DNA from 2 places in the Treponema sp. OMZ 790 genome. Region 2 is predicted to be linked to the other one. Evidence: riboswitches for the same ligand, from Rfam matches in the RefSeq annotation. Region 2 holds a riboswitch; the other holds the start of a gene.

Region 1 (5,874 bases), 1.3 Mb from region 2:
TGTTTCGCTTACATAATAATTCTCAATAAGGGAACCGGCCCACTTTCCTTTTTGCCCCAAGAGATGAAAGTTATAATTCTTTTTTGGACTTACTTTTGCAGTAACTTTTCCATTAGTTACAGATAGAGGATGGGTAACCTGTTTACCGGTAGAAGAATCAAAAACTAGCAGTTGTGTACCTGTAACTACAGTACCGCTTACAGAATCTACAACACATACTTCAACCTTGACGGCATCGGCCGGAACAGGATATGGATCCGGAACCAATACGGAAGGCGGTGACGGCTTTTGAGGACATGAACCCAAGAAAAGCACCAACACCAGAAGACCGAATAACGCCTTAGCGTTCCATTTTTTTTGTGACATAAAGTCCCTCCTATTAATTTTATTTTTAAAGCAAGCCGTTAAAAATACTTGCTTTTTTTTACACAAGAATCGATTTATAAATTAAAACTCTATTATCCCGTATCCCCCCTTGTAATCGCCTCTAACCTCAATAAAAATATCGTCAGAAGGCTCAGCCTCTGCTAAAACTATCACATAAGGATGAGTAAAAGCCTGTGTGACCATATCCTTAGGCCCCGGAGCAGATATTTCAAAAACAAGTTTTATAGTTTTACCCGTCTTTATTGCAGACACAGGAAAAACAGAATAACCGCCGGTGTTAAATGGTCCTGCTGCCGCAATGACAACCGCTCTTTTTGAAAAATCCACTATTGGGGCTTTTGCGGAATTTCCATATAAAACGGAATAAAAATTATCCAGCTCTTTTTGTGTCCTTATAATTGAAGAAAGTCCCGGCTTAAAATTACTTCCTTGACTCAAAATTTCATAGCCTATCTCTAAGGCGGAACTACTGTTGTCCTTAAATGTTTTATCTGATTTGGATTCCGGAATTTCGGAAAATTGCTTGGGAGGAGTTTTACAGCCAAACAAACTTAAAAAGATAAGTAAAAATACGATATAATACTTCATATAAAGAGTCTACCACAATTAGTTCTATTCAGCAAGATTTTTTTTCTTATTTTTAAAAAAAAATCATTAAAATTATAAAATAAATCTTTGTTCTATTATAAGAGATATAAAATTAAGACTTGACACTGCCTTATAAAAACATTAAAATTGCTTTTAACATTTCAAACCCTGCAGGTGCCGAAATTCGGTTAAAAGGGAAGTACGGTGTAATTCCGTCACGGTCCCGCCGCTGTAAGAGAAGAGTCTTTTTAAAATATGTCACTCGAGAGGAATCGGGGAAGGCTTAAAAAGATGATGAAGCTCGAAGTCAGAATACCTGCCTGTAGAGGGCTTAAACCTTGTGCTTTACGAGCGATAAAGTACCGGACGCTTGAAGGAACTTATAGCCTTTTTGTTTTCTCTATAAACTAATAAGATCCCCAAAGTATCTTTGTACCTGCTGCATAAACTCAAGTCTTTTAAGTTTGAAACCGTAAAATTAACACATTTGGGGGGAAGTATGAAAAAAACTTTTTTTTACTCACTACTGCTAATATCGGCAGTTTCGGTTTTTTTAGGGTGCAGTCCTAAAGAAAATCAATCACAAAATTCCGGCAAAACGATGCCGAAAGCGGATGGACAGTATTATCCTGTAACAATCACGACTTATAACTATGCGGCAGAACCTATCGAGCTTACATTTGAAAAAGCCCCTGAAAAAGTCGCTGCCTTTTACCAAAGCCCGATAGAAACTATGCTTGCACTCGGACTTTCAGACAAACTCATTTTAGCTGTCGGTCTTGATGATCCTGTAAAAGATGAATTTAAAGAAGCTTTTAGCAAAGTAGATTACCGTGACAAACGCCCTACAAAAGAAGAGGTTATCGACATGGAGCCCGATTTTATTTTTGCATGGTCATCTTTATTCGGCGAAAAACGTTATGGGGATGTAAATTTTTGGCATGATAGAGGTACAAAAACCTATATATGGCAAAATTCCGGCTTAAAAAAACAGGATTCTCTCGAAAATGAATATCAGGATATTCTTAACATAGGTAAAATTTTCAATGTAGAAGACAAAGCGCAATCGATTGTCGATAAGATGAAAGGCGAAATTGAGGCAGCAAAAAAACATGTTGAAGGAAAAACAAAAGTAAAGGCTATAATAATTGAGGTAGAAAAAGAAGGGCAATACCGTGTTTATGGAGAAAAAACAATCGGCGGACAAATTGCGATGCAAATCGGGGCAGACCTTGTGGGCAAAGAAAAAAACGGCATAGGAAAAGAGGAGCTTATAGAGCTTAACCCGGATGTTATATTTACCGTTTATTTTGGAGACTATATTGAAAAAGATCAATCTATAGAAATGCTGACAAAAGATAAAGCCTTACAAAGCATAGCAGCTCTTCAAAATAAAAAAGTTTTCCCGATTAATTTAAGTGAAGTTTATGCAAGCGGCATAAGAACCTATGACGGAATAAAGACTATCATTTCAGGTCTATATCCTGACCTATAATATGCAAAACAATAAAACCAAGGTGCTGAAAATAATTTTTATATCTTCAGCACTTCTTTTTCTTTTGGCGGGACTTCTACTCTCAATAATCCTATCGGTAGGATTCGGAGCCGTAAATATAGTGCCCGCCGATATTTTAAAAATCGCTCAATATAAAATCTTCGGAATAGGCAGCCTTGAAGGAGTAAAAAAATCTACTGTAGATATCGTTTGGATTGTAAGGATGCCTAGAATTATCTTAGCCTGTCTTACCGGTATGGGATTGGCTTTAACGGGGGTTGTAATGCAGGCTATCGTAAAAAACTCGTTGGCAGATCCTTATATATTGGGTATTTCTTCAGGGGCTTCTCTTGGAGCAACCTTGGCTATTGCCCTGGGGATAGGAGCAAGTCTGGGCCCCAATTATGTAGGCTTGTCTGCTTGTTTTTCTGCATTCGGTGCATCTGTAATTGTGATGACAGCTGCAAATATAAACGGCAGAGCCAATTCCGTAAAATTATTAATGGCCGGAATCGCTATAAGTACAATATTTTCGGCATTTTCTTCATTCATAGTTTTTACTACAAAAAACAGAGAAGCTATACGAAGTATTTCTTTTTGGCTGATGGGAGGTTTCGGAGGAGCAAAATGGGAAAATTTAGGCTTATTATCCGTTATCGTATTTTTGAGCATTTTTGCCTTTATGACGCAATACAGAACTCTTAATTTAATGCTCCTGGGCGACAGCGTATCAATTACCTTAGGTAAAGACTTACATATTTACCGCCAAATCTACCTTTTAATGTGTTCTGCAGTTATAGGATTTTTGGTATATAATGCAGGTATTATAGGCTTTATAGGACTCATAGTACCTCATATTGCAAGAATATTTTGGGGGACTAATCATAAAAACATAATACCGGCTTCAGTATTAATCGGTGCTATCATTCTTGTTTGGGCGGATGTACTTGCCCGATCAATCTCTTCTCTTGGAGAAATCCCTGTAGGAGTAGTCATATCCCTTGTAGGAGCCCCTGTATTTTTATATTTATTGATAAATAAAGAATACGGGTTTGGAGGGAAATCGTAATGCTTCTTGACATTAACACTCTTTCATTTAACTTCGGTGATAAAAATATTTTAAACGGCATTGACCTTGCAATTACGGATAAAGGCATTGTCGGTATAATCGGCCCCAACGGTTCGGGAAAAAGCACCTTGCTCAAATGTATATACCGTGTCCTTAAACCCAAAACAGGAACCATATTTATAGACAACAAGAACATAAATGACTATCCCTTTAGAGAAACGGCGAAAAAGATGGCTGTAGTTGCCCAGCATAACGAAACTCATTTTGACTTTAATGTACTTGAAATGGTTTTGATCGGCCGATCGCCTCATAAAAAATTTATGGAGCGTGATTCCGCCGAAGATATTGAACTTGCGTATAAGGCACTAGAACAGGTTGATATGAAAGATTTTGCAGAACGAAGTTTTTCCAACCTTTCGGGAGGAGAAAAACAAAGGATTATTTTAGCGCGGGCCTTGGTGCAAAATACCGATTGTCTCATTCTCGATGAACCTACAAACCATCTGGACATAAAACACCAACTGCATTTTATGAGCCTTGCAAAAGATTTAAAAATAACCGTCATATCGGCAATCCATGACCTTAACATAGCTGCAATGTATTGCGACAAAATATACGCACTAAAAGAAGGAAAGATTATCGCCTTAGGCAGTGTAGATGAGGTTATCACGGAAGAAGTAATTAAAGCTTTATACGATGTGGATTCCAAAATCATTTACGATGAAGAAAAAAAACCTCATGTAATCTTTAAAAGCGTTTAATCCGATTTTTATGATGTAAATCTCTATATCCAATCCTATACACTTTTTTTTATAAATATGATAGACTGGCACCCTTATTTCACATAAAAGGAGACTTTATGCGCGCTTTTTTTAAGCTCACTCCGGTCTTATTGCTTGCAGGTCTGATGATGATTTCAAACATTGAGTCATTTTCGACTGCTTTGGGATTTAAACTGGACATTTTAATCATAGCACCTATCGCCGTAATCTATGCCTCCATTGTCGCTATGATAACCGAAAAATTCAAATTCAACGATATTTTAAACTCTGCCGTAGACAATGTTAAAGAAATGCAGTTGGTTTTCTTTATCCTCATGTTTGCCTATGCCATGGCAGATGCCTTTATGTCTACAGGGGTTGGAGCCTCGATTATTACATTGAGCCTAAACATAGGTATATCGGCAAGAACTGTAGCCCTTGTTGCCTTTTTGGTTTCGTCAGTATTGTCGGTTGCTACAGGAACCTCATGGGGAACTTTTGCAGCCTGTGCCCCGATTTTCTTGTGGATGACCCATATTTTAAGCGGAAACATGGTTTTAAGCATTGCAGCCATTGCAGGCGGGTCCTGCTTCGGCGATAACCTCGGTCTTATCTCGGACACAACAGTCGTAAGCTCAGGTATTCACAGGGTTGAGGTTACCCACCGTATGAAAAATCAGGGGCTTTGGTCTTTAATGTGTTTGGTGCTTGCAGGCGGCCTATTTTTAATTGCGGGCCTAAGCCTCCCGGGAGATGCAGTAAGCCCGCAAAAAGCCATCGAGGCTATTCCCCAAGATGTTTGGGAAAAATTGGCTGAAGAAAAGCCTGTTGCAGTCGACCTCCTCCATCAAGTACAAAACGGAGTTCCCGTTTACATGGTAATTCCCCTCATCCTGGTTATAGGGATTGCCTTAAAAGGCTACTCTACCCTCCTTTGCTTGGGTGCAGGCATTGTATCATGCTTTATTTTAGGCCGCATTGCAGGAACAGTCTCAGGCCTCCTCGCCTTTTTTGACATAGTGTATAACGGCTTTGTGGGAGCAGGCTCTTGGGTTATCATAATGATGATGTGGGTTGCAGCCTTCGGAGGCATAATGTCGAAGATGGATGCCTTTAGACCTCTATCAAACCTTGCCGTAAAACTTTCCCGAAACGTAAGACAGCTAATGTTCTGGAACGGCATCATCTCTTTGTTGGGAAATGCAGCCCTTGCCGATGAGATGGCTCAAATAGTTACGGTAGGCCCGATAATAAGAGATATTACGGAAGAAAACGTAGAAGGAGACGAAAAAGATCTTTATTCTTTAAAATTGAGAAACGCAACCTTCTCTTCTGCCCTCGGTATCTTCGGATCCCAGCTGATTCCTTGGCATGTTTATTTAAGCTTTTTTATCGGCATCGCAGGCACGGTATATCCTCTTTACCAATTCAGCCAAACTCAGATAATAAAATATAACTTTATGGCCCATATTTCGGTTGTAACTATTTTATTATTCACCCTGTTCGGAATAGACAGAATCTTCCCAAAATTCGGCATCGCAAGCGAACCTAAGGTAAGGTTAAAGAAAAAATAA
Region 2 (5,874 bases):
TATTTTCCGTGGAAACTCACTCAATCGGCTCGTCTTGAAAGGCAGGATGATCAGATATTTTTAAGGTACGGAAAGAACCGTTTTGTTTTTAGAGGAGGTTATGGGTTTGGAAATTCCGACGACACTTCGGAACAGCCTCATCTTGTGCTTTCCGGTGCAAAGAAAACGGCCTTTTATGAAACCTATATTCAATCCCAAAGTTTGGATTTTGATTCTATCCCGCGTATTCACATTGCAAGTGAAGAAGAGTACGATAAAACCAAAAAATTATTTAGAGAGAAAGCCTTGGATTATTTTTCGAATGTAATTTCTGCAAGGAATTATAATGAAGAGCTTTTGACCGCATATATAGCCGAACGGGCTTTTAAAGGCGAATATTCAAAAGCCCTTGCTTATGCTCCGGCTTCTCTTTTGCCTAAAGAAAAAAGAACTTATATATCAAGTCCCTTTTATGATAATCTTGCTCAAAACGAAAAGAGCCTCGCTGCATACCAAAGAAGAATGTTATCGGATATCGGCTCTGCCGCAGCAAAATCCGATATTTCCGTTTTTTCAAACGAAGGCCTTATTCCTTTTTTAATAAATAATTCAAGAGCAAATTTGATTCCTGCATTGGAGAAAATAGCTGCCAATACAAATCAGGATGCCTTAAACTCCTTTTTTGCTGCAGGTTTGTTGGAAGCTGCAATGGATTATGCCGTTTATTTTCCGAATAAACAAAATCTCTTCATGGAAAATTCCGAAAAATATGAAGCCGTATTAAAATCGTCTTTGTTTTCGATTGATGACGGTTTATATATTTCTTCGGATTCAAAGACTATCGATACCGAAAAAACATTGCAGACAGCCGCAATTTTAATGCGTTACGGAAGTTCATATCCCGAAAAATCATCGTGGAAGGCTGTAGGCCGAGCTCTTTATTCCTCTATCTTTTTACTTGGAGGAGGCTCACCCAGTTTACCGGCCGTCTTTGATATTCAGGGAGATAAGGCAAAAAAATTGGGGCTTATGGCAAACGATACCCTAATCCTACATGCAGAAAAACTTTATCCGGCCGCCGTTCGGGATAACCCGAACTATCCTCATGCAGAGTCATTGGCTTTAAAAGCAGAGCCCGGCATTTGGGCTTGGACATCCGCAAGGGCTGTAAATGTTTTAAAAAATGATTCAAAAATATTCAGTTTTAGAATTTCCGCTAAAACCGGCGACAGCCACCACCTTATTATAAGAGGTGTAAGACCTTTTTACAGGATTCAGATTCACGGAATCGATTTTAGATCGGATCCCAGATTTGAGATTTATAATTCGTCCGGCTATGTTTATGATGAAAGAACTAGAACCCTTTTATTAAAACTAAAGCATAAAAAGGACGATGAAGATGTTATTCTCTTTTTAGGACGTCCGCCTCAGCCGGCTCCGGTGCCCGTTACACCTTCCGTTCAAGGGGAGGCCGCAGCTGCCGAAAGCGGCGAAGGTTCAGTTAATGCGGAAAATGCTTCTTCCGATACGGGTGATGAGGGTTTGTCCGGATCAGGTAACGAATAAGACTGATAGACTATCTCCACTTTAAAAGTTTTTTTATAAATATTGTTAAAAAACTACCCTTTTTTGCAAAAATATGGTATACTATATATTGTCTTGCAAAAAAAATAAGGAGTTAAGGTGAATAAAAGAGATTTTCCGCGTGTTCATTTTTACGATCAAGATTTCGTGGATATTTATGATAGAACATGGACTTTGGTGCATGATTTTTGGCATTCAATAGGAGATGGTAAACAGGCTACCGATGGTTTTTTTATTTATCCCGAGCCGGACGGTAATTTTTTGAACCAATATGAAACAATATTTTCCTCTTTCTTTTTTGTTTATTCCAATAAGAATTATACGCCGAATTCTGCCCTTGACTTTTTTTATGAGCGGCAGGAAGAAAACGGAGCTATACGTAATAGATATAATTTCGATACCAAGGAACCTGTTTTAAAAAGAGACAATCCTGAAGGATTGGGAATGCCCTTATTTGCCTGGGCCGAATACAATATTTATCATAAAACAGGAAACAAAAAGCGGGTAAAAGATATTATGCCTGTTTTGATTAAGTATATGGACTGGATTGAGAAGATGTTTAAGGCCGATAACGGCTTGTACAAAAGTCCTCTCGAAACGGTTAACATGCCCAATGCGCCCCGAAAAGAATCGTTTTTTTTGACGGATTTTAATTCGGCTCTTGCAGTCAATGCTCTTTATATGTCAGCTTTGGGGGATATACTAAACGATAAAGAAATAGACTTTCAGTATAAGAGGATGTATTTTACGATAAAAACCAGAATCAACTCCATGATGTGGAATGAAGAAGACGGTTTTTATTATGACCTTGATTCTGAAGGCAATCAAATAAAGAAAAAGACCATTGCCGGCTTTTGGCCAATGCTTGCAGAAATTCCCAATGAGGATAAGGCGGCTCTTTTGGTGGATCATCTATCTAATCCGAAAACCTTCGGTGTGGATCATCCTTTTCCAAGCCTTGCTGCCGATGAGCCTGAATATGATGAGACGGGTAACGGCGCATGCGGCAGTGTATTTCCTATTTTGAATTTTGTGGTCGTAAAGGGCCTTGAAAAATACAACCGCTGGGAGATAGCGCGGGAATGTGTTATAAGACACCTTTACTATGTGCTTGAAACCCTTTCGCCTGCAGGAAATTCCAAAAAACAGGGTTTTTTGTGGGAGGCCTATTCTCCCGTAAAAGAGGGTCCTGCTCAATGGAAGGGAAAACCGGCCTTTCCGCGTAAACAATATCTGTTGGGGGTAGGGCTTTCTACAATCAGCTTGATGATCGAAAACGTTATCGGGCTTTCGATAAGTCTTCCGCGTAAGACTGTAAACTGGACTGTTCCTAATCTTGAAGTAATGGGTATAGAAAACTTAAGCCTTAAGCGGAACTTGATTACCATTCTTTCTTCTAAGAGCCAAAGAGGCTGGGAAATACACATGGAAAGCGAAAAGCTTTATTATTTTACCATAAATATCCTAAACGAAAAGAAAAAGACCCTGCCTATTCCGTCGGGTAAGTGTTCAATGCTGATAGATAAGCTTTAAATTATATTTAAGGCCTTTTGGGTTTCTACAAGTTCCTTTAAGGCCTTAATATAGGCTGCCTTTCTTAAGCTTACTTTATAAGTTTCTTTTACATCCCATACCAGTCTAAAAGCTTCAATCATTTTGTTTTCCAGCCGGTTGTTCACTTCTTCTTCGGTCCAGTAAAGCCCTTGCAGGTTTTGCACCCATTCAAAGTATGATACAATTACCCCTCCCGCGTTGGCAAGAACATCGGGGACGCAGATAATATTCTTTTTTTCGAGAATTTCATCGGCTTCCGGAGTTACAGGGCCGTTTGCGGCTTCAATTATTATATAGGCCTTAATATTGCGAGCATTTTTTTCGCTTATCTGATTTTCGAGGGCTGCCGGAACCAAAATATCGGCTTTAAGTTCTAAAAGTTCTTCATTGGTTATTCTTTTAAAATCGCCTTCAAAAGAATCAAGCCTTTTTCCTTCCTTTTTGTGTTTTAAAAGTTTAGGAATGTCTAAGCCTTTTTCGCTGGAGACAGCTCCGCTTACATCGCTTACTGCGATTACCTTGGCTCCGTCTTTATAAAAAAGATCTGCTGTAACTCCGCCGACATTTCCAAGACCTTGAATGACTACACTTTGGTCTTTTAAGTTTTTATTAAGTTTTTTTAAAATTTCCCTTGCTGCAAAAAGAACTCCTCGGCCTGTGGCTTCTACTCTTCCTTTCGAGCCGCCGAGAGGAAGAGGTTTTCCTGTAACGACTGCGGGGGTGAACTCCCCTGCATAGCTGCTGTAGGTATCGACTATCCAAGACATAATTTTTGCATTTGTTCCCACATCCGGGGCCGGTATATCTTTTTTGGGGCCTATAAAAGCCGCAATGCGATTTGTGTAGCCCCTTGTCAGTTTTTCAAGTTCCGGTTCGGAAAGATTTGAAGGGTTTACGCAGATGCCTCCCTTACCGCCTCCGTAGGGAATGTCGGCGACGGCACATTTAAAGGTCATCCATGCGGCAAGAGAGCGCACTTCATCAATATTTACATCTTGATGAAATCTTATTCCTCCCTTTGCAGGGCCGCGTAGTGTAGAATGTTGAACCCTGTAGCCGTTGAATACTTTTATACTCCCGTTATCCATTTTTACCGGAATCGAAACATGTATTTCTCTTTCGGGGTTTAAAAGAGATATATAATCGTTCTCGGTAAGACCGGCTGTTTTTGCGGCTTCCTTTATTGTGTTCAAAAGTTTTTGGTATGTGCCCGCCATAAATATTCTCCCATAAAAACTTTTTGCAGTAAATATCAGAGCCTTACGGCTCTGTTCTGCAAGGAAATTTTTCATCGTATCCGCTAAAGCGGATAGCGAATCAATTTGCGAAAAAAGTTTATTAGGAATTATACATTAAAAGCCTTGTTTGTGAAAGTTATTTAGGTGGAAAAGTTTGAATTTCAGCTAAAAAAAGAAAACGATTTCGGTCCGCAAAGGGTTCCGATTTCCTCAAAATGTACACCCAAGGGTATCAATCGGATGTACTCAAGGCTAAAACGAAGAAAAACTTGACAAAATCTTCACTAAGAGCCTAAGGAGCAATAGAGGAAACAAATATGATTAACACGATAAATTTTGCTGCAACTCTTGAGTCCAAGCAGAGTGCTGCACGGGTAAAACTTACATCTTACCCTCATAGTCATTGGCAGGTCTTACGGCTCGGAGGTCATCATTGATTTTCGCCTTCCCGGAATAATACCAGTGGCATGCTTGAAAAACAACTCTCTCACTTACGTCAGCCGGACTGCTCAGGATTCACACCTGATTCCCTTTTCACCACTTTATTAAAAAAAGGCACCAAGACCGAAATCGTAATTTAGAGTAAGTCTATACTTTTACAAAAAAGATGTCAAGACACTAAAATTGGTATTGATAATTGAAAAATAAGCTGTTCTATGATATAATCGGCTTATGGAGGGGAGTGTATGTCTGAAAAAATGTATTGTGATCCGGCTGAGATCTTGGAAGTTACTGTGCAAAAGGGTATTGCAAAGGCTTCAACCCCTGTGTGGAAGCTGCTTTGCTTAGGTTTTTTGGCAGGTGTTTTTATTGCCTTTGCTTCGGAAGGCTCTAATATGGCAGCCTTCGGACTCTTTGCCAAGCCTGAAACTTACGGCCTTGGTAAATTTGTTGCAGGCCTTATCTTTCCTGTGGGGCTTATGCTTGTCCTCCTTGCAGGGGCTGAACTTTTTACAGGGAATAACTTGATAATTGCCGGCGTTTTAGAAAAAAGGGTAAAACTTTCTGCGATGCTGAAAAACTGGCTTGCAGTTTATATCGGGAATTTTATCGGCTCTGTTTTTCTTGCCTTTTTAATCGTAAAGAGCGGACAGCTTTCAAGCGGCGGAAGCCTTTTGGGAGGGATTACAATAAAAATCGCTTACGGGAAGGTTTCTCTTTCGTTTGCTCAGGCTGTTTTTTTAGGCATTATGTGTAACTGGCTGGTTTGTCTTGCCGTCTGGCTTTGTTATGGGGCTAAGGATATGACAGGAAAACTGCTTGCCTCTTTTTTTCCGATTTGGCTTTTTATAACTTCGGGTTTTGAGCACAGTGTTGCAAACATGTACTATATTCCCGCCGGGATTTTATCGAAAAACGTGCCGGCCTATGTTTCTGCATCAGGACTTTCAGCTGAGGCTATTGCGAGTTTAAATTGGCTTAATTTTTTTGTAAAGAATTTAATACCCGTTACTCTAGGAAACATAATAGGCGGAGCCTTTTTTGTCGGAACTTTTTATTGGATTTGCTATAAGAAAAA

What was found. A riboswitch is a leader RNA that binds a small molecule or an ion and turns the genes downstream of it on or off. The one in region 2 is predicted to bind cobalamin.
Region 1: linked by a shared signal. The riboswitch ahead of E4O01_RS00740 (ABC transporter substrate-binding protein) and the one ahead of E4O01_RS09585 (Glu/Leu/Phe/Val family dehydrogenase) in region 2 are both predicted to bind cobalamin.

The regions. Positions count from the first base shown of each region.
Region 1 covers NZ_CP051201.1:168,307-174,180, reverse strand. Annotated here, with positions in the region: gene prcA (dentilisin complex subunit PrcA) at 1-366, opposite strand, end outside; gene prcB (dentilisin complex subunit PrcB) at 448-975, opposite strand; cobalamin riboswitch at 1,131-1,314, shown strand; gene E4O01_RS00740 (ABC transporter substrate-binding protein) at 1,475-2,470, shown strand; gene E4O01_RS00735 (FecCD family ABC transporter permease) at 2,472-3,539, shown strand; gene E4O01_RS00730 (ABC transporter ATP-binding protein) at 3,539-4,300, shown strand; gene E4O01_RS00725 (Na+/H+ antiporter NhaC family protein) at 4,399-5,874, shown strand.
Region 2 covers NZ_CP051201.1:1,961,632-1,967,505, reverse strand. Annotated here, with positions in the region: gene E4O01_RS09595 (hypothetical protein) at 1-1,545, shown strand, start outside; gene E4O01_RS09590 (MGH1-like glycoside hydrolase domain-containing protein) at 1,663-3,096, shown strand; gene E4O01_RS09585 (Glu/Leu/Phe/Val family dehydrogenase) at 3,093-4,334, opposite strand; cobalamin riboswitch at 4,743-4,933, opposite strand; gene E4O01_RS09580 (formate/nitrite transporter family protein) at 5,042-5,874, shown strand, end outside.